Regions from separate parts of the Paenibacillus sp. FSL K6-1096 genome, predicted to be linked through region 2. Evidence: predicted binding sites of a transcription regulator. Region 2 holds the regulator's gene; each other region holds the start of a gene.
What was found. The regulator LexA, encoded in region 2, represses DNA repair genes until DNA is damaged. The targets are predictions, from matches to a motif close to CGAACATATGTTCG.
Positions count from the first base shown of each region.

Region 1 (7,356 bases), 130 kb from region 2:
GTCAGAACAGCAAAAAGCCTGTTTACATAATCGTAAACAGGCTAAATCTTAATCAATCTCATTATTATCTGGGTTCAACGATAAGCTTGATCGCCGTCCGGTCTTCCCCGTCAATCACGATATCCGTGAACGCCGGGATGCAGACCAAGTCGACTCCGCTAGGTGCAACAAATCCCCGGGCGATGGCAACAGCTTTGACTGCCTGGTTCAATGCTCCAGCTCCAATCGCCTGTAGCTCGGCCGATCCCCGTTCGCGAAGAACACCTGCTAATGCGCCAGCAACGGAATTTGGATTGGATTTAGCTGATACTTTTAATACCTCCATAGTAAGTACCTCCCCTGGGAAAATGATGGTGTTCTTCTTCCACTACAGTAGATGTTATTCGCGGGAGAAGAATTAATTCCTTCTTTTTGCGGACTACTCCGGAGAAAATAGTTCAAAAGATACTCTTTTTCGATATAATAAATATCACACTCTACCCAAAACAAAAATCAATTTTACCGAATTACCTATTTGCGGTTCAATTCCTTAACTCATCACCCATTCATCTTCACGCAGCCTGATTTTCTCCACCCGTGTTGCCTTCCCTGTAGCTTCATCAAGCTCAGCGAATAAACCGTGCAGCTGCCACTTGCCTTCATCCACAACGAACCGGGAAGGAAGCTGTGTTGTGAATTTATACAGAATCGCATCCTTTTCCATACCCAGAATTCCTTCTCTTGAACCAACCATACCGGCATCGGTCAGATAGGCCGTCCCGCCGGGCAGGATCACCTCGTCATTGCTCTGCACATGAGTGTGTGTGCCCACCACAATCGAGGCCAGGCCGTCCATGAAGTAGCCCATCGCTATCTTCTCGGAGGTGGCTTCAGCATGGAAGTCTACCAGGATACATTTATGCTCCCTGCGCAGCTCCTCCACAATCTCCTCGCCGATCCGGAACGGATCATCAATGGCCGGCAGGAAGGTACGCCCCTGCAGATTCACAATCGCCAGCTGTTTCCCGTTTCCCTTCACGACCGTGTATCCTCTGCCCGGGGTTCCCGGCGGGAAGTTGGCCGGACGGATGATCCGCGGCTCGTCGTCAATGAATTCAAAGATATCCTTGTTGTCCCAGGTGTGGTTGCCCATCGTGATCCCATGGATACCCCAGTTGAAAAATTCATTGGCAATCGCGGTCGTAATTCCTCTACCGGCGGCCGCATTCTCACCATTGGCGATAATTACATGCGGCTGATATTTACTTTTTAAGGAAGGCAGCATTTCACGCAGCGCTTTTCTGCCTGTATTGCCTACGATGTCTCCGATAAATAAAACTTTAATGATCTTCTCCTCCTATGTTGTATAGTAAGAACCAAAAATCGCTGCATAAGTATAATTTCACCTATTCTAGCTTCTTCCAAACGCTTCGATCCCAACGGGGAAATACACAATTCAAGAAAAAAAGCCCCGCATGGGGGCCTTTAATCCTGTGTTTATTTGGCGTATTCTACAGCACGGGTCTCGCGGATTACCGTAACCTTGATATGACCCGGATAATCCAGCTCACTCTCAATCATCTTCGTAATATCGCGGGCCAGACGGAAGCTCTCGGCATCATCAATCTTCTCAGGCTGTACCATCACGCGAACCTCGCGGCCCGCTTGAATGGCGTAGGATTTCTCGACGCCCTCGAAGGACTCCGAAATCTCCTCCAGCTTCTCCAGACGCTTGATGTACGTCTCCAGGGTCTCACGGCGTGCGCCCGGACGTGCAGCCGACAATGCGTCAGCAGCTCCGACCAGCATCGCAATCACCGATGTAGCCTCGCAATCCCCGTGATGGGAAGCGATACTGTTGATAACCACCGGATGTTCCTTGTACTTCTTCGCCAGTTCGACGCCAATTTCAACATGCGAACCTTCCACTTCATGATCAAGCGCTTTGCCGATATCATGAAGCAATCCGGCACGTTTTGCAAGCACGATGTCTTCCCCAAGCTCACCGGCCATCAGTCCAGTCAGATAAGCAACCTCCATCGAGTGCTTAAGTACGTTCTGACCGTAGCTCGTACGGAATTTCAGGCGGCCCAGAATCTTGATCAGATCCGGATGCAGGCCATGAACGCCAACCTCGAAGGTAGCTTGTTCACCATACTCACGAATCCGCTCATCAACTTCCTTGCGGGATTTCTCCACCATTTCTTCAATCCGGGCAGGATGAATGCGGCCATCCGCCACCAGCTTCTCAAGTGCCGTACGGGCCACTTCGCGGCGGATCGGATCGAATCCCGACAGAATAACAGCTTCCGGCGTATCATCAATAATAAGATCAATCCCGGTAAGAGTCTCCAGTGCACGGATGTTACGGCCCTCACGGCCAATAATCCGGCCCTTCATCTCTTCATTCGGCAATGTCACTACGGATACCGTAGTTTCCGCCACATGATCGGCTGCACAGCGCTGGATCGCCAAGGTAATGATCTCGCGGGCCTTTTTGTCCGCGTCCTCTTTGGCCTGCTGTTCAATCTCCTTAATCATCTGGGCGGTTTCGTGACGGACTTCCTGCTCCACATTGCTGAGAATGATACTTCTGGCATCATCGATGCTCAGATTGGAGATACGCTCCAGTTCAGTCACCTGATTCTTGTAGATCACATCAATTTGCTGTTGGGTCTCATCGATTCGTTTCTCTTTGTTAGCTACCTGCTCTTCTTTTCGCTCAAGCGATTCCATTTTTTTATCCAGCGATTCTTCCTTTTGCAGCAAACGTCTCTCTTGCCGTTGGATTTCATTCCGACGTTCACGAGTTTCTTTCTCAGCTTCGGTACGGATTCTGTGAACTTCGTCTTTGGCCTCCAATACCGTTTCCTTCTTCAGCGCCTCAGCCTCTTTCTTCGCGTTCTCCACGATGACTACGGCTTCCTTCTCTGCGCTTGAAATTTTAGCTTCTGCAAGGGATTTACGAATAAAATAACCGAATCCAAAGAATGCTGCAGCTACAACGAGAACGATAATGACCCAGATCAATGGTTCCATCTGTTCACCTCCTCGTTGACATCCTCCAAGGCTCTTCCTCGGGTAAATGTGCAGTTGTTAAACTATCCGTTCATCACCATACAAAAAACCGGTAATACACCGATTGCCATACTGCACATGCTGCACATGCACACTGCCCGCCTTATACGGCGTTAACATATTCATATGAGTTGTACGTGAACCGGAACACAAGAGTCTGCTTTTTGGGAAGGAAAAAGGATTCTTAGTTTATGCCGATTCATGTTATATTTTATTATTTATAAAAAGACCTTGTCAAGAGAGTCGATAACCGCTGGAAAGTCAAGCGAATCAATCCGGGAAGTACATCTCCTCCTCATCCGGGCCGGAATCCTCCTCTTCCCGCAGAATTCCGAGCACCCGGCGCACCTGCTCACCGGAGAATCCGCGCCTCATCAGATAGGCTCCCGTCTTGCGCCGTTTATCGGCCGCGTCTCCGCGGAGCAGGTTCCATTTCTTCCGTCCGGTCTGAAGCGCACTCTCCAGCTCCTGCTCGGGGGTGATCTCCTCCAGTGTCTCAGCAATCAGGGACGGATCGATCCCCTTCTCGCGCAGCTCCTGGCGAATCCACATCTTCCCCTTGCGCTGGTAGGTCATCCGCTGCTCTGCCCACTGTCTGGCATACAGGGGATCATCCAGCAGACGTTCACTCTGCAGACGCAGCAGCACCTCAGATATAACAGTCTCCCCTATTTCCTTCTCTCTTAAACGGCGGGCCATCTCCTGAGTAGTTCTCGGCTTGCGTTCCAGATATCTCAGCCCTTCCACATAGGCCCGCTGGCGTTCATCGGCTGCCACAATGTCCTCCAGATCAGCCTTCACGAACGTGCTTCCGGTAATCATCCGGTACTTAATCATAATATCCTCGTGAACAGTCATGCTATAGGCTCCGAAATGAATCAGATAACGGTAGTTCGACTTCTTCAGGCGCTCTACACGCGTAATTACCAGTTCCTCATCATCGGGGAAATCCGCCAGCACCTGCTCCTCCTGTTCCTCCGGTTCAGGATTCAACTGTATAACCATGCTGTAACTCTCCTTATCACCTAGACAGAATGCCCATGTATTTATATTAACCTTGCAGCATTAAAAGAAAAGCACCCTGTCAAATCCTTAACAGGGCGCTCACTGATCTTATCTTCTATTCAATCTCCAGCAGCAGCTTCTCTTCTTCCTCCTGCTCAGCGGCAGCCTCCGCTTCAGTTGGTGCAGCAACCAGAGTTGACAAGTTGCTGGCTTCACGGATCTTGTTCTCGATCAGCAGGGCAACATCCGGATGTTCCTTCAGGAACTGCTTGGAGTTCTCACGGCCCTGACCCAGGCGTTCGCCGTCATAAGAGTACCAGGCTCCGCTCTTGTTGACGATATCCATCTCGGTTCCGATATCCACCAGGCTTCCCTCTTTGGAAATCCCTTCGCCGTACATGATATCCACATCCGCTTGCTTGAACGGAGGCGCTACCTTGTTCTTCACAACCTTGATCTTCGTACGGTTACCAACCACATCATTACCCATCTTGATGCTCTCTACACGGCGCACATCCAGCCGGATGGACGAGTAGAACTTCAGGGCGCGTCCGCCTGGCGTAGTCTCAGGGTTACCGAACATAACACCAATCTTCTCGCGAAGCTGGTTAATGAAGATGGCAATCGTATTCGATTTGTTGATCGCACCGGACAACTTGCGGAGTGCCTGAGACATCAGGCGGGCCTGCAGACCGACATGGGAATCACCCATATCGCCTTCGATTTCAGCCTTCGGTACCAGAGCTGCAACAGAGTCAACTACAATAATGTCTACCGCACCGCTGCGCACCAGCGCTTCGGCAATCTCAAGGGCCTGTTCTCCCGTATCCGGCTGGGAGAGCAGCAATTCATCAATGTTAACGCCCAGCGCATTCGCATACTTGGGATCAAGCGCATGCTCGGCATCGATGAAGGCAGCTTGTCCGCCTTGCTTCTGTACTTCAGCGATGGCATGAAGAGCCACCGTTGTCTTACCGGAGGATTCCGGTCCATACACTTCAATAATACGTCCTTTGGGAAGTCCGCCGATACCCAGTGCAATATCAAGTGCCAAAGATCCGCTAGGTACAACTTCCACTTTCATGTGGGTCGATTCGCCCAGTTTCATAACCGAACCTTTACCGAATTGTTTTTCTATTTGACGAAGCGCCATCTCAAGCGCTGCACGACGATCTGACAATCAGACCACTTCCTTCACTGTTTATAGTATTATAATAACGTGTTTTGAGGGTCTTGCCAAGCATTTTTTAGAACATACATTCGTTTTTTTTGAGTTCCGGGATCGGACTTCCTTTTAATGTAAGATTATGCCTCCTTCCAGTGAAAGCATTCTTATCCATATTTATAAACAAAAAACCGCAGCATGATTACTCAAGCCACGGTTCTTCCGCATATCCGAATTATATAACGACCAGAGCGGCTATTGCAAGGCCGAGCCCTCCAGCGGGGTGGACACCTTGCGCTCCTCCAGGCGGCGCCACAGACGGTACAGCAGCGCCTTGACGGTGCGCAGGCGGATATTCTCCCGCGTTCCCTTCAGATTCAGCTCATAGACCTCCGTCTTGCAGCCCCGCTCTGCCAGCCCGACAAATACAAGGCCGACAGGCTTGCGCTCCGAATACCCCGGTCCGGCTACACCGGTAACCGACAGGCCAAAGTCCGTATCGCCAATCATGCGCACCTGCTCCGCCAGCACCTCGGCCACCTCCCGGCTTACCGCTCCGGGAGCGTCGGGACCCTCCAGCATGGCGGAAGGCACATTCAGCAGCTTCTTCTTGATGTCATTGGAATAGCAGACAATCCCCCCGGCGAACATGGAGGCGCTGCCCGGAATATTCGTGATGCTCTCCATGAGCAGACCGCCGGTGCAGCTCTCAGCCGCGCTAAGCGTCAGTCCGGCATCCGCCATCCAGTCCACAATCAGCTGCTCCAGCGGCACATCAATGTTGGCATAGAGATGCTCCGGCAGAATAGCGGCAATCTTCTTCTCCAGTGCATCAAGCTTAACCATCGCCTCGCGTTCGGAAGGAGCCTTCGTGGAGATCCGCACGGTTACTTCGCCTTCCTTAGCATAAGGCGCTATAGTCGGATCGCTCTGGCTGCGGATCAGGTCGATCAGCTTATCCTCCAGCAGCGATTCGCCAATGCCTGCGAACTTGAGCATCTTCGAGTAGATCGGCATTTCATTCGTAAGGGCATGCTGCTGCAGCCACGGCTTGGCCTTGTCCGTGAACATCGGCTTCATCTCCCGGGGCGGCCCCGGCAGCACAATGTAATACTTGTCCTGCTCTGCATAGGCAAGTCCGACCGCCAGCCCAATATCGTTGGCGAGCGGGGTGGTTCCTTCAATCACCAGGGCCTGCTTGCGGTTATTCTCGGTCATCACAATCTTGCGCTCATCGAAGAAGCGCTGCACATGATCCATGGCAAGCTGGTCAATATGAAGCGTGCGGCCAAGGGCCGCCGCCAAAGCATCCTTGGTCAGGTCATCCTCGGTCGGACCGATTCCGCCGGTGAACAATATAATATCCGCCCGGCTCCGGGCGATCCCGATTGCCTCCAGCAGACGGTTCTTGTTATCTCCGACCACCGTCTGAAAATACACGTCAATGCCCAAAGCCGCCAGCTCTGTTGAAAGAAACTGCGCATTGCTGTTCACGATTTGTCCAAGCAGAAGCTCTGTTCCAACCGCAATAATTTCCGCTTTCATAGCTGGTTCTCTCCTCTGTGTAGTAAATCTGTAAAATTTCACGCTGTAGCGACTCTTCCGGTCCTAAAACTCCAGCAATTCCTTGTTCTTGACGAAATAATCAATGCCTGAATAAATCGTAATGAGCGCCGCCGCCCAAATCGCAATATCATCCACAGGGATACTGACGAACTGGAACGGGAAGTTGTTCAGCAGCAGCAGCGAAATGGCGACGATCTGGACGACCGTCTTGATCTTGCCCCATTGGCTGGCAGCCACGACCTTCCCTTCCAGCAGTGCCACCTGACGGAGACCAGTCACGGCAAACTCACGGCTGATGATAACAATGGCAATCCAGGAGTCGCATCTGCCCAGCTCGACCAGCGAGATCAGAACCGCCGAGACCAGCAGCTTGTCCGCGAGCGGATCGAGCAGCTTCCCGAGATTGGTGACCATGTTGTATTTTCTGGCTATGTAACCGTCAATTCCGTCTGTACTGGCGGCAAGCAGGAAAATAACAGCCGCGACCAGATGGTTCACTGACAGCTGAAAGGAGCCCCAATGAATCGGTTCCGGATAGAAGCTGAAATCCACCAGCAGAAAAA
Region 1 is NZ_CP150274.1:625,617-632,972, forward strand. It holds gene MHI24_RS02765 (stage V sporulation protein S) at 65-325, opposite strand; gene MHI24_RS02770 (TIGR00282 family metallophosphoesterase) at 530-1,324, opposite strand; gene rny (ribonuclease Y) at 1,477-3,018, opposite strand; gene MHI24_RS02780 (RecX family transcriptional regulator) at 3,328-4,062, opposite strand; gene recA (recombinase RecA) at 4,178-5,242, opposite strand; gene MHI24_RS02790 (competence/damage-inducible protein A) at 5,483-6,772, opposite strand; gene pgsA (CDP-diacylglycerol--glycerol-3-phosphate 3-phosphatidyltransferase) at 6,836-7,356, opposite strand, start outside.
Region 1: a site for LexA is predicted at 5,312-5,325, ahead of recA (recombinase RecA). Genes of this name have one in related genera too.

Region 2 (7,356 bases):
CAATCCTATAAGTCCTCTGCGTAACCATAGCTTCCTCATCTGAAGTCCTCCCGGCTCATCAATAGATTCTTCCCCATGCTTACAATGAAAGTCAGATTGCTTTGTTCCTATTATACACATTATATTCATTTTGTCAGAAAGAAGCTTGATAAACTCTGATTTCCCATGAGAATAATCATATACAAGAGGAATACAACAAAAAAACCGATATCCTCGCGGGACACCGGCTCTCTCTGTTTCTATTATAGGGAGTGTACAAGCGGCAAAAGCTCTGTCAGATGGCTAATCTGGTAATCCGGAGTAATCTCCGGGTCAGCAGCCTTGCCGTTCCGGTTAATCCAGACCGTAGTCAGCCCCGCGCCAAGCCCGCCGAGAATATCCGTGGTCAGCTTGTCTCCAACCATGATTCCTTCTTCAGGGGCGATATCCAGGAGCCCAAGCGCATGCTCGAAGATTCCCTTGTCCGGCTTCCCTCTGCCGAAGCTTCCCGAAATGACAATGTGGTCAAAATAGGGAGTCAGCTCAGGCACACCGTCAAGCTTCTCCTGCTGGAGTGCCGGGCAGCCGTTCGTCAGCAGCAGCAGCTTCACCTTGCCGCGCAGCTCGTCCAGCACCTTAAGCGTCTCTTCATATATATAAGGACGGCTGCGGCGCTCAGCAGCGAACTTGTCCGCCAGGCGGGAAGCCAGCGCTTCATCCTCCACCCCGAGCGCGGCCAGTCCCCGGCGCCAGGATTCGGTACGGTAGACCGGGGCCAGCTGTTCAAGCTGGCGGAATTCCGGCTGCTCTCCGGCAGTGAAGTTAGCCCACAGTGCCTCATACGGATTAATGCCGATCAGCTTCGTGAACGGATAGGTCTCATACGATTCATAGAGCTCACGCGCTTCCCTGCGGACAGCAGCCTCCAGCGCCTGCGGATCAACAGCATCTCCGGCAGCCTCGCAAGTGTAGCGGAAGGCTTCCTCCACACTCCGGTCATCCCACAGCAGTGTATCGTCAAGGTCAAATAGTACGGCGGTAATCGGCATTTCGTTCTCCCACTCCCTATGCTGGTCTGTTATCCTATTCGTGCACTACTTCAATATTGTTGTTCTTAGCGAACTGCTCCAGATGTTCTCCCATTGCAGCGGTGTCATAACGGTTGATCAGTCTGGAGAAAATCCACTGCTTGCGCTTCCCCTTATATTTGATGGCAACCATACCACGGGACAGCGTAATCTTCTCGATCTCTGCCGCAGACAGGAAGCGTTCACGGTTGAACTTGATGGTAGACAGGCGGGCGCGTTCAATCTTAAGGAACGGACGGCGGAAGAAGAGCAGCGCGGCAAGCAGGAAATACAGCACTACCCCCAGCCAATTGGCCAGAATTCCGCTGCCTTGGGCCTCATCTATCGAGCCTACTACCCAGAACATTATGCCGAGCAGAACAAGCACGAACGGAAATACGATATTGCGCCCTTTGAATAGCTCGAAGCTCTTGGCCGCAGCCTTAGAGCCTGTAGCATAGATGGACTCTTTCCCTTGCTTCTTTCGTTGCTGGTTAACCTGTTTCGTGTTGCGTTGAACCATTCTTTCCCAAGAACGGGACATGTCAGTTCCCCCTAGTCATCCTGTATTCATCTATGAAAAGACACCGGACTAATGCTTCAGCCCGTAATTGCCTTCTTCATCCTCCGGTTTATCGACAATCTCAATTGTCTCAAGCTGGGCGCGGAAGTTCTTCCGGATGTTGCCCAGATAGATCTCGCGGAGCTTGGCGCGTTCCGCCAGTTCTTCCTCATTCAGGCCGCCGTTCTTCGCCTTGCGTGCTAATTCATTGATGCGTGCGACCACTTCGTCAATATTCAATACGAACCCCTCCCTTTAAATTCATTCTAACTTTGCCATGAGAAAAAGAGCTTGTCAAGGTCTTCCCCCTGAAAGCTCTTAAGGTCTGTCACAAGTCTTCTTCATTCTGTCAGTATTCCGGCACAGTCAGTACATCTCCGGCCTTAATTCTGCTGCCCTCCAGGCCGTTGCTCTTCATAATTCCTTCTATATATACAGCGGTTCTCATATCCTCGGGCTTATTCTTCAACGCAATACTCCATAAGGTATCGCCCGGTTCCACCACAACCCGCTTCTCCTGCTTCAGCACCGGAACAGAACCGGCGAAGACATTACCCACTACCGTAAATCCGGAGATAACGAGCAGCAGCACCAGCGCAACCTTCATGAAGCCGATCTGGCGGAACAGGGATGAGAACATAGCCAGCCTCTGAAGTCTCCGCTTCTCAATCATCATCTGAATACGGGCAGAATTACGCTCTGGAGCCGCTACCTTGTTATCATCTTTATATATGCTTTGGTATGTACTGTATTTTAGCATTGAAATCATCCTCCAAACACTTGTTCTTACTTTCGCCAATAATATAACACGAACATGTGTTTTGATCAATACTTTTCTCGAACATTCGTTCTGTTTATTTTCGGAGATATATTTTCCTCTTTTTAGAACTTATGTTTGTACGAACGGCAGTTCTATGTTATAATTTTCCCAAACATACTATATGGGGTTGATTCCGATGTCCAAGATTTCAAGTCGTCAGCTGGCGATCCTGGAATTTATACGTAACGAAGTCCGCAGCAAAGGTTATCCTCCGTCTGTCCGTGAGATTGGCGAAGCTGTCGGACTGGCCTCCAGTTCTACAGTACACGGTCATCTGGACCGGCTGGAGAAGAAAGGCCTGATCCGGCGCGACCCTACGAAGCCCCGTGCGATTGAATTGCTGGGCCAGGAGGATTCAGAGAATGTGCACCAATTCGTCCAGACCGTTACACGCATCCCGGTTGTAGGCAAGGTTACCGCCGGTGTTCCTATTACCGCTACAGAGAATATTGAAGACTACTTCCCGCTGCCGACTCATTATGTAGGCGATAACAAGGTATTCATGCTGTCCGTATTCGGCGACAGTATGGTGGATGCCGGGATTATGAACGGCGATTACGTTATCGTCCGCCAGCAGCAGACTGCCGACAACGGCGACATCGTTGTTGCCATGACTGAAGAAGATGAAGCTACGGTCAAGACCTTCTATAAGGAACGCGACCACATCCGGCTGCAGCCGGAGAACCCGGCTTACGAGCCTCTCCGCCTTAACCGCGTGACCATACTGGGCAGAGTCATCGGATTGTTCCGCGATATTCATTAATCTCCCCCTCCAAGAACAGGCTGCTTTCGCATCATGCGGAAGCAGCCTGTTCTCTGTTTATGAATATGCCAAAAACACCAATAGCGAACATTTGTTCTGTTACGGCGTTTTTGGCATATTTTCTGTGAACCTCTCTATTCCTCCGCACATATCCTGATTACAAAAGGAGTGCTGATCCCTATGCCCAATTACCGTATCATTGTAGACCTCTCGCAGCGGATGCTCTATCTGCTCGACAATGATGTTGTCACCCGGGGCTTCCCGGTCGGCATCGGCAAGATGCTGACGGTCTCGCCGGTCGGCGAATACACTATTATTAACAAGCAGCCTAATCCGGGCGGACCCTTCGGCGCGTTCTGGATGGGACTGTCCAAGCCGCATTATGGCATTCACGGCACCAATGACCCGGCTTCGATCGGACATATGGTCTCCCATGGCTGTATCCGCATGTATAACGCAGATGTCCTGGCTCTGGCTGCGCTAGTCCCGGTCGGCACCCGGGTCACCATCAGGGAGTAAGCCCCCGGCAGATTACCTGCGCCGAATTTGGCCGGTATGAGTCCAGCCGCCGCCGACACAAAAACCCTTCTGACGCCGGATACGCCACAAGGGTTCTTTGTCTCGGTATACATTAGACTGGAATGGATGCTATGGACTAAAGCACGCTTCTCAACAGACGGAGCGCCTTGTATTTAAGCGAATGGCTTCACGGATAGACGCTCTGGCAGCCAGCAGCTCTCTTCTGGCCCGAGAACCTCTGGGGACTCTGCGCAGATTCTCGTTGATTTCTTCCAGTCTCTCCAGCAGGATGGCCCGCTGTGCAATCAGGACATTAATGGCTCTGCGAATCCGGTTACATTCTCTTTGGGTTATCATTACACCTCTTCTACGTTTCATAGTATAAGAGATACGATAAGCCGCTCCGAAAACTGTGTGACCCGGCATTAACTTTACACTTACTTGTTATTCAGCTGCACCCGGAACTCGTATTCGTCCCGTCTATAGGTCATGCCAGCCAGCAGAATATACTCCGGCGTCCATTTCTGCACAGGTCCGGCATAATCAGCGATGACATGCGGTTTGCCGTCCTCCAGCTGAATCACATAGACTTGAACCTGAGCCAGCGCAGCAGCGAATAAGTCAGCATCACTGGACAGTACTTTATAAGCCGTATCCAACTTCGTTCCTCCTTGTTCCACACCCGTAATTAAAGATTCCGCTAGAATCTATTCAATTATACCGGGTTCTGGAACAATATGTAAACCATATTTACAGCTTGACAAAGATGATTTTGAACAACCCAATATACTTCTTGGCCGCCTCGCCATCCCCGGTAAAAAATCTCGTATTCTTAAGGTCCGGCACGCTGAAAACAGAGAAGAAGATGTAGTTATCCCTCTTCGTCAACGACTCAACGACAGGCTGGGCCACCAGCTTGGTGATTCCGTCGCCGATCTCCTGGCCAATCGTATTCTCCAGATTTTTCACCGCATATTCACTGAACTCTTCCTTCCCCGGATTGGTAACCGCCAACACCACCAGAATAAGTATCAGTATCAGTATCAGGACCAGAAACGATTTACCGCCCGATCTCCTGCGGACTCTCCGAGCCGGACCGGACGCATCATAACGCGGATTCATTCTTTTCCCCCTCGGCTAAATAATATAAGTCATCTCTTGAAGCATGCCCCCAGCGGATTCATTCAGGACAAGCATTAGCACTATGACAACCTTCTTATAATCCCCTCCTATGCCTGCCGCGAGGATTCTTCCGCTTAATGATATTATCCCTCTACCCATACCAATAATTTTACATTGAATACTTTATTTTGTAGAGGTGATTCCAGTGATCCGTGGAGAGAAGTATTTTAAGCCTATTCAATCAGGATTCAGCCGCCCACACTTAATCTTATGCACAGACGGGCAGTTTTACATTCTAAAATTAAGATCTAATCCTCAAGGAAATATGGTTTTGGTCAATGAGATTATTAGTTACCGGTTAGCCTTATTGCTGGATCTCCCAGTACCTAAAGGAGAAGTAATTCTCTTGGAAGAGCACTTCATCTCACAAACTCCACAGCTCCAAACGGCGAATGCTCAAGCAGGCCTGCATTTCGGAAGTTTATTTATTCCGGATTCAGTCAATTTAACACATGGAACTGATCTTTCCCGGGTTGATAATATTGTGAAAGCAGCTGATATAATCTTATTTGATTATTGGGTGAACAATAATGACCGGCATTTATTCAACGGTGCAAGTACCAACCTTTTAGTGACTAACTCTGGAACACCGCATTTATGGATGATCGACCAGGCCAACATCTTGAACGGCCCGCATTGGGATGAGCATTCCATCATAGCTCATCAGCCTTATATTTCTACATATTGGGGTGAAGTCTACCAGAAATTTGTACCTTATCTTGATCAAGAATTTCCCTTTAAGAACTCGCTACCTAACTATGAGAATCTGAATAGCTCTGTCTTAACGGAGGTTGTATCCGATTTACCGCAAGAATGGGGATTCCCGGCACAATCGGGTCATGCGCTTGTCAATTATCTGTTATCCAGATTAACTCTGTTACCTCGCGCAATTGAAGCGGTTCATATTCATTTTCCGGTTTGGAACTATTATTTCCGTCAAACGGAGGTGTAACTGATGGATGACTTCACCGCTATCCAAGTTTATCCTGGAATTCAACAGGCAGGCGTAAATTATCAGGTAGCTTTTTACAATCCTACTTCCCTCCCTTTCATTGGCGCGGGTGCGCAAGGAGCTGTTTTTCTATTAGATCCCAGCAAATGCATAAAAATCTATGCTCTGCCTGATGATGCAAAAAAGGAGGCCGATGTACTTAGACACGTTGGCTCCTCGACATTCTTTCCAAAATTATATGGTTCCGGCTTCAATTATAATGTGATGCAATTCATACAGGGCTTGGGATTAGATGGGTATTTACATCACTATTGCTTTGACGATACTCTTGCTAACAAAATAATTGCTTTGCTTGACGAGATGAAACGCTTGGGTTTGACACGGATTGACGCCGCATTGAGACACATTATTGTTACTCCTTCACAGTCACTGATAGTCATCGATCATGTGCACTCGCTGCATACGCACTCCCCTAAACCTCATCTCCTTCTTGCTGAACTCAAGAATCTAAACTTAATGTCATGTTTCATGGAGTACGTTAGGGTTCATAGACCTGATCTTTATGAGTATTGGAGCGTATAGCATTCAACTTCCTGCAAAAAGAATCATCCCGGGAGATAAAACTTAACAAATTTGGGAATTTCCCTTATATTATTACGTGAGGGCTTTGCCCAATCTTTCCCTTCAGCTTTAGAAGTGAATTTATAAGCGGTAAGAATAATAATCTATGAAATCCCAGGAGGTAACATTGCATGGATTTTCGCTTAAGACTTGATGGTGCTTTGAACGAAATTTACGAACCTCTGTGGAAGCTACGGATTCCGCTCTCTGATGCTGAAAAAGCATTGCTCAGAAGCAAGAAGGTGCGGCGGCTTCATTTTATCCGGCATGGCGGAGCTTCTTTCATTAATACCCACCATACCTATAGCCGCTTGCAACATACGTTAGGTGTATTTGCGCTTACGGCCCATTTTGAGCCGGACAACCGTACGTTGCGGGCAGCAGCATTGCTGCATGATATCGGACATGCGCCTTTTAGTCATACACTAGAATCCCTTCCAGAAGTGGATCATCACGAATGGACCAGGGAAGCTTTATTTTCTGAGGAGATTGTTGACATCCTGTCTCATTCGGATATTTGCGCTACAGATGTCATGGACTATATAGATGGTTCAAAGCGGAGCATCTTGAGGAACAAGGACGGGGTTCTTCATGCAGATCATTTGGACTCCTTGGTCAGAAGTGCATTTATCGGTGGTTATCTGACTATTACTACTGATGAACTTTTTGAAGCGATGAGCTATAGTAATGGAAGTCTTCAGTTCACATTGGAAGCTGGCAAGCGTGTCACCGGGCTCATATGGGAAGAGGCCCACATGCAAGCTTCCCTGGCTAACATCGGCGTAAACGCGATCATGAGGAAACTGGCTGGCCGCTTAGTACATAAAAATGAGCTTGAAACAGCTAAGCTGCCGCTCATGACGGATACGCATATCGAGCAGTTACTTCTTA
Region 2 is NZ_CP150274.1:500,422-507,777, forward strand. It holds gene MHI24_RS02170 (HAD-IA family hydrolase) at 243-1,028, opposite strand; gene MHI24_RS02175 (hypothetical protein) at 1,063-1,590, opposite strand; gene MHI24_RS02180 (DUF896 domain-containing protein) at 1,639-1,848, opposite strand; gene MHI24_RS02185 (LysM peptidoglycan-binding domain-containing protein) at 1,958-2,368, opposite strand; gene lexA (transcriptional repressor LexA) at 2,565-3,191, shown strand; gene MHI24_RS02195 (L,D-transpeptidase) at 3,372-3,710, shown strand; gene MHI24_RS02200 (hypothetical protein) at 3,861-4,067, opposite strand; gene MHI24_RS02205 (hypothetical protein) at 4,148-4,369, opposite strand; gene MHI24_RS02210 (hypothetical protein) at 4,461-4,832, opposite strand; gene MHI24_RS02215 (HipA family kinase) at 5,038-5,844, shown strand; gene MHI24_RS02220 (serine/threonine protein kinase) at 5,848-6,426, shown strand; gene MHI24_RS02225 (HD domain-containing protein) at 6,597-7,356, shown strand, end outside.

Region 3 (7,356 bases), 1.3 Mb from region 2:
CAACTTAGTTTTAGTCCAGTTGTTACTACGCATCATACCCCAACTCCTTCAAAAACCCATACATCTTCGCTTCAATCTCTTCTCGCTCTTGCTCCATCTGCCGAAGTGCCGCAATCGCTTCTTCCACGTCGATTTCTTCTTTCTCCTCAGCTAAATCAATATAACGAGCAATGTTCAGGTTATAGTCGTTTTGCTTAATCTCATCAAGACTAACCACCCGTGCATATTTTTCAATATCCTGCCAAGCATCGTAAGCAGAAACGATCATCTCAATATCCTGATCACGAAGCACATTCTGATTCTTGCCTTCCTGGTAATCCAGCGCCCCATTAATAAACAGTACATTACCCTTCTTGTGCTCTTCCTTATTCCGATTGAGAATCACGATACAAGCAGGAATTCCCGTTCCGTAAAAGAGATTGGATGGCAGGCCGATTACCGTCTCGATTAATCCTTCTTCACCGTGCAATCCTTCAAGCAGACCTCTACGAATCTGGCCTTCGGCTCCACTACGGAACAGAATACCGTGCGGCATAACAACACCAGCTTTACCGTTATGATTAAGCGTAGCCGCCATGTGCTGAACAAACGCCAAATCCCCTTTATCTTTCGGAGGAATACCAAAACGAAAACGTCCATGGGAATCGGCTTCCGCTTCTTCACGTCCCCAGTTACTAAGGGAAAAAGGCGGATTAGCGATAACACGATCATATAGAATAAGTTCGCTGTCTTCCGTTAACTTAGGATCACGGATGGTGTCACCCTTTTCAATACGGTGGTCGCTCATACCATGCAGGAGCAAGTTCATTTTACAAATAGCCCAGGTGTTGAGATTTCGTTCTTGGCCGTGCAGCGTCAGGTTACGAGGATTACCGCCTTTGGATTTGATATAATCCACAGACTGAATAAGCATACCGCCAGAACCTGCGGTTGGGTCACAAATACGCATTCCTTCTTCAGGTTTGATTAGCTTAACGATTAGCTCCACCACTTTACTAGGAGTATAGAATTCTCCCCCCTTCTTACCTGAAGCATCAGCAAATTGTTTGATTAAGTACTCGTAAGCTCGTCCCAACATATCAGGTTCAGTAAGGTTATCATTACGAAGATTAATGCTTCCAAAATGCTGGATTAGTTTTAGGATCAGCTTATCAGGCAGCTTTTCTTTATCATTAAAGTCTATACTAGCAAGAACACCTTGCAGCTTCGGATTCTCTTCTTCAAGACTTTCAAAGGCAATATTAATGGCTTCACCTACATTGCTGGTAATAGAAGTCATATAAGACCAACGTGCACGCTCAGGTACGAAGAACTGGTGCTCATCACGGTCTGTCCAGCCATAGGTTTCGCCTTCTTCACGCTCTATTTTTTCGGCCACTTCCACAAATACATCATTTAGCCGTTTAAGAAATAACATGCCAAAGATATAGTTTTTGTAATCAGATGAATCAATACTTCCGCGTAAAATATTGGCGGACTCCCACAGATGGGATTCAAGTTGCTGCTGTGTAAGGGTACTCATGTTAGCCTCCATGTATTTGATCTTTCTTGTAATGACTTAGGTCTAATTATCTATTAAATAAAAAACAGATATATAAATAATACTATAAACTCTCTGGTTAATATAGTAATATTAGTGTCCTCTTAGCAACGTTTGTCCCCTATTCCACATTAACATTCCCCTCTATTCCTTTACCTTCCAACCTTCAAAAAGCTTCGGAGAAGCAAACCTTGTACCATATTCATCTATGAAATAAACATATACTCTGTCATCATCCGTAATTACATACTTGTAATCCAGTATAGTCTGCGAAATTAAAGTTCCGTACGATTCAATAAATCGTTCTTTCTGAAAATCTTGAGAGTAATACCATGAATCTGAAATCGTAACGTCAATCTGACTCCAGCCGTTATCGCGTGGTTTTATTTCAAGAATTGCACCGTCCGCTTGCTTATATATTCCTTTTAGCTTTGCTGTCATTTTCTCAGCGTTTTGTTTCAAACGATCAAAGATATATACGACTTGATTGTGGCTATCTATCACTTTATAAACCAAGTAGTTTGTACGTCCATCATTGTAGGTAAGACTCGCTACAGCGCCTGAAATGGATTGAGCTTTTTCTTTAGCAACTTCCTTTTTTGTTTTGTTAAGAATGATTTTAATTGTCCTATCCTCATCCGATATTAAGTAGTAGTTAATAAGTAGATACCAAGACGTTTCACTGAAATTGTATTCCATTTCATTTTGCAATGATTTTGGAGTAAACAATGGAATACCATCACTGCCACTACTAGAATTCATTTCAGCTGCAGGCGACTTCATCCCATAAGTACCTTTTCATGTCCACTCCCCTAAACCATCATACAAAAGTGTAAGTATTATAAAATGTATTCTTTTCGAGTTAATCTTTTTCCTGCATATGGAATTGGCTCAATCGTTTTTTGCTTAAAAAATGCAAACAAAAAAGAGCACCCCAAGGCACTCTTTTATTCACTCCCTTATTCTCCTTACTCCCCCGGCACATACTCCACCAACTCCGAAAGCTTACATTTAAACGTATCGCATAACCTGACCAGCGTCTCCAGCTTAACAGTCTCCAAGTCGGTCTCCCGATATAGTTTGTTAATCGAATTCCGGCTTAGGCCTGATTTCTCCATCAGCTCGGTGATGTCGTCGATCCGGTGTTTGGCCATTAGCATTCTTAAGTTGCTTTTTAGCATAAGGTTCAGCTCCCCTCCACTTAATTATGTATCTATAGTTATGCTCCGCTTTCCGTTATCCTTATAGAGTTAAATATTAACTTTACATTATCACTTACAAGGTTATATAATAACCTTATAAGGTTAACGACAGGGAGGTGTCAGGTTTGTATCAATCTTTAGAAGCTTTAACTGATCCCTTGATTCGTATCCGGCTTGAAGCGATGTACCGGGAACTGCTGGATAACGATACTACGTATAATATGCTGCTGCAAGAGAGTGTTCAGTACTTCCACCAACTTAGAAACGCCCTGCCGGAGGAGCATCAGGATGCTGCTTTTCAGTATGAAGACACGCAGCTTTCCCTTCACGCTATTACTGAACGCTCCATTTACCTGCAAGGCTTCAAGGATGCGCTCTATCTCTTCAATGAGCTGCGTAGTTCCTCTCCTGCATAATTCTAGCTTAGCTGCACATTTTCCTGTTTTTGATCTGTATGTATAGAAAAGACGCATTCGACTGAATGCGTCTTTCCCTACTTCTTATTAGTGCCGAGGACGGGGGTCGAACCCGTACGGTACTCACGTACCGCAGGATTTTAAGTCCTGTGCGTCTGCCTATTCCGCCACCCCGGCATGAGTTGTGCGTTGTTCACGCGACAAGGAATATAATATCACGTATCTTAAGGATACGCAATCAGTTTTCACATAATTAATGACTGCAACAAAAGCCCGCCCAGCCGAAGCTGATACGGGCTTTGTCTCTACTCAATTTCTTGTTGGTGCTTCCCGGTCTAATGCCGGTCACGCTCACCAGTTCTGCTGCGCATGCCGGCCAGGCCGAGGAGACCGAGCAGACCGAGCCAGCCCCAGTTGGAGCGGTTGTCGTTGTTGTTGTTCGTGGTGGTGCTCTGTGCCCGGTAGCGGCCCGTGGTGTTATTGTTGGACAGCGGGGAGACGGAGCTGTTGTCGCCGGTACGGATTTTGTCGCGCATGATGGTATCATCCCGGCGCAAGGTATCGCGGGTATTATTCATCATGGTGTTGCCGCGGTCCATCATGTGGTCGCCCATATTGCCCATACGTCCGTCAGTGGTGGTGCTGTTCATGCCTGGAGCAGAGGTGCTCATAACGCCCGGAGTCGTGGTCGTCATACCGCCTGCTGCTGCGGAGATGTCACCGGCTCCGAGCAGACTCATGGACAGAACTGTACCGCAGGCAATCGTTGTAATCAGCTTGTTCAAAATATTGTGCCCCCTTCATGGATGGTGGTTTATCGCTGATAATTTCCCCATCCGGGACACGGTCTATACAGAGAACTTTATTCCTTCACAATGTTCACGGTTTTGGTGCGCGGATCATACGCCACTTGGGCTCCAAGCGCTTCGGCTATGGTCCGTACCGGTGCATAGGTTGTATCGTTATCCATGAGTCCGGTGGTCAGCTTGCGGCCGTTCAGTGTGATATTGACCGGAGTATCCTTGTTCACGTCTGGCTCACCTCCGTTTATCATGCTCAGCGCGGCCTTCACCTGCTGGGCGGTCGGCTTCTTGCCGGCGCGCAGCTCTGCAGTGGTCAGTCCGAAGCTCATCTGTAGATGCGAGTAATCCTTGAACGAGGTCCAGTCCCCGCCCCATTCGAAGCCAAGCTTCTTCGCCTCCTGCGCGACCTCCTGCCAGTCAGCGACCTTGTCGCCATCCCCGTCGCGGTTCATATCCCAGGACACATTCCTGCCGTCCGGCAGGAGCAGGGCGAAGTCAACCGCCAGTCCATAATTATGATAGCTGCTGCCGCCGCGGACATTCGTCACAATATTGCCCTTCTTCGTTCTTCCCTGTGCGTACAGTGCATTCTGTTCTGCGATGGTGCGCATTCCCTGCGTGATAATGATCGGGACCCCGCGGTTATAGCTTCGTCTGATCAGCTCGTTGGCCCCGGCCAGCACGGCCGGATGCAGATTGCTAAGCCTTCCTGCCGATTTGCTCTTCACTTGCTCAAGCGTAAGCATATACTCACCCCCTGGTACAGTATATGCATGTCTGTGCCGGACGGCTTGCTCCAGTTTCCCGGAGAACTACCCATTTTCCCGATAAAAGCATAGGATTCGACGAATTCCATCCGCCGCTTCCTGATAAATTCCGGCCGCTCCGGCCAGAATAAGCATATAGACTGTAAACTCCTAACCCTTCAGAAAGGCGGAATGAATATGGATATTCACAGCAACAGCTACCGTATCGCGGCATTTGACAACCGGGAGGAGGTCGTCGAGGTGATCCGCGAGGCTGAATCCGCGATTGCCAAGATGACCGGAATCCCGGAGGTCACACTTATTGCGTATGAGAAGACGGATAGCGGGGAATAACCGGATTCTTTTCACACCACAGCTCCCCGTCCTGTCTTCACCCTAGACAATATAAGCCTCCACCACATCATCTACCAGCAGCCACTTCCATTCCTCCGCCCACTGCAGCTTGAATTCACGCGAGTGGGTGTGGATGGAAGTCACAAATCCGCTTAAGCGTCTCCGCTCCAAAGGGCTATACAATTCAACCGTTACCCGCACATGACTCCGAAGCGACAAGGCCAGCGTATGCTCAATCTCCTCCACCTTCTGCGCATCCAGCACCGGCCTCAGGCTATGCCAGGTCTCCCGTTCCACCCTTCCTGCCTGCTCCATATACGAGGAAATAATCCGTCTGCGCTCTGCTAATCCGTTATCCTCCAGCTTCTTGCCCATCTCCGTTCCTCCTATCTGATGTATCTTTCCACTCAACACAGAACATATGTTTGTATTATAGCTGCGGCTCGGCCGCTTAGGCAAGCAGAAATTAATGTCATCCCGGCAGGCTAAGAGGAATAGAGCAAAGGGCCTATGCACAGCAAAAAGACGCCTACAGTTCAGCTGTGAAGCGCCTTCATCCGATTTCTTTTATGCAATTATCTTTAGTCTGCTATAGTCCCTGGGGCACTTTCCGAGCCTGTGTTGCTGCCAGCATCTGCTGCATCCTTCTTGGTTCCGGCATCCGCTTCAGTTCCGGTTCCCACACTGGTCTGCAGGCCGTCCTCTGACGTAATCAGTCCCACTTCCAGTCTGGCTTCGTTCAGCTTGGAGATGCCGTAGAGCATGGCTACGTCTGCCTGCTGGTTCATGGCGTTGAATTCCTCAGCGGTTACATCCGGTGACACCGCGCTCTTGGAGGCTTGCTCCTTAAGGTCATACGCACTCTTGAAGGCAATGAAGGATTCTCTCAGCAATGTCTCTATGGTGTCCGGCAGGCTCCCCGAGATCTTAATCCCGCTCACCTGATCTGATATCTCGGAGGCAGTATTCTGGAATTGATCTAGAGCCTTTTGCAGTTCCTTGCCGGTGGCTTGTCCGGTGGAATACGAGGTTAGTGTAGCATTGAAGTTCTCCAGCGAGGTTTTACCCATTTCGTCGAATTTCGACATTTCATTATAAAAGTTAAGTACCGTGTTCTGCACCTCTTCATGGGAAGCCGGTTCAGCACTGTTATTCCCGCAGGCGCTAAGGACCAGAACAGCAAATAGCACACCCGCCAGTAAAGCTTGTCTCATCTTGTCATCCCTCCACTTAACAGAATAATCGCGATTATGGTTAAGCGCAAATGAAATTATTGTAAAAGCGGAGGAAATGAAACATCTTTCTGCAGTAAAGCGTATGCAATGAATAGAAATCCGGTCCGGTTCCTGTGATGACGGAGGATTTCCGTTATATTATAATGAATCTATCTGTCAAATGAGAGGAAGCGATCCTATGCCTTATTGCACAGCCTGCGGTTCAGAATACAAGCAAGGTGCCAAGTTCTGCGGAGAATGCGGAGCGGACACGGGGGATCTTGCGGCGGGCGGTTCACAACGTACGGTTACAAGCAGAGGCGGCGGCTCCCAGCCGGAAACCGAGCTATGGCAGGGCAAGCCTGCCGGCATCTCCGACCGTCTCAAGGGGCTGATCGGGCTGAATACGACGAGATACACGATTACGTCCCAGCGGATCAAGGTGAGAAGCGGGCTGATCGGTAAGGATGCCGAAGAAATCGAGCTGCTGCGCGTCAACGATTTCTCCGTCACCCAGTCCATTATGCAGCGTATTCTGGGCATTGGAACGCTTATTATTTTGTCGGATGATACTTCATCTCCACAGCTTCCCTTCTATAGAATCCGTAGGGCTCATGAGGTTAAGGATATTCTGCGCCAGGCTGTCCGCGATGAGAAAATCGCCAACAACATCAGCTACCGCGAACAAATCTGATCTGTCTTCATCTGCTTATTCAGGGAGGTATAGAGCCTCCAGCGGAATCACGCTTCTGCCCTGGCTCTTGCTCTCCCACATCAGCACCGCACGCGCATCTCCCTGGTTCTCGTAATACTCCACCTTCAGTTCATGCAGCTTCCCCGCAATCAGGTCCACCGTGCCTTTCCGTTCCTCCCCGCTCTGCTTGATCCAGCTGTCAATGACCAGCTTCCCGTCGATCCATATCCGGATACCGTCATCCGAGTAGGAGTAGATCGTATACGTCTCGCTGAACGCTGCACTCAGTCTGCCGCTCCAGCGTACCGAGAACAGGTCTGCGTTGACCCCCGGGCCGGGCGAGGCCTGTCTCCAGGCGAAGTTAATATTGGCATCCGTCCGGGTCAG
Region 3 is NZ_CP150274.1:1,770,128-1,777,483, forward strand. It holds gene MHI24_RS07725 (restriction endonuclease subunit S) at 1-36, opposite strand, end outside; gene MHI24_RS07730 (class I SAM-dependent DNA methyltransferase) at 26-1,522, opposite strand; gene MHI24_RS07735 (hypothetical protein) at 1,685-2,323, opposite strand; gene MHI24_RS07740 (helix-turn-helix transcriptional regulator) at 2,509-2,721, opposite strand; gene MHI24_RS07745 (hypothetical protein) at 2,868-3,158, shown strand; tRNA gene MHI24_RS07750 (tRNA-Leu) at 3,250-3,335, opposite strand; gene MHI24_RS07755 (WGxxGxxG family protein) at 3,494-3,943, opposite strand; gene MHI24_RS07760 (M15 family metallopeptidase) at 4,021-4,707, opposite strand; gene MHI24_RS07765 (hypothetical protein) at 4,906-5,061, shown strand; gene MHI24_RS07770 (YolD-like family protein) at 5,104-5,436, opposite strand; gene MHI24_RS07775 (hypothetical protein) at 5,643-6,275, opposite strand; gene MHI24_RS07780 (PH domain-containing protein) at 6,475-6,969, shown strand; gene MHI24_RS07785 (glycosyl hydrolase) at 6,985-7,356, opposite strand, start outside.
Region 3: a site for LexA is predicted at 5,476-5,489, ahead of MHI24_RS07770 (YolD-like family protein). Genes of this name have one in related genera too.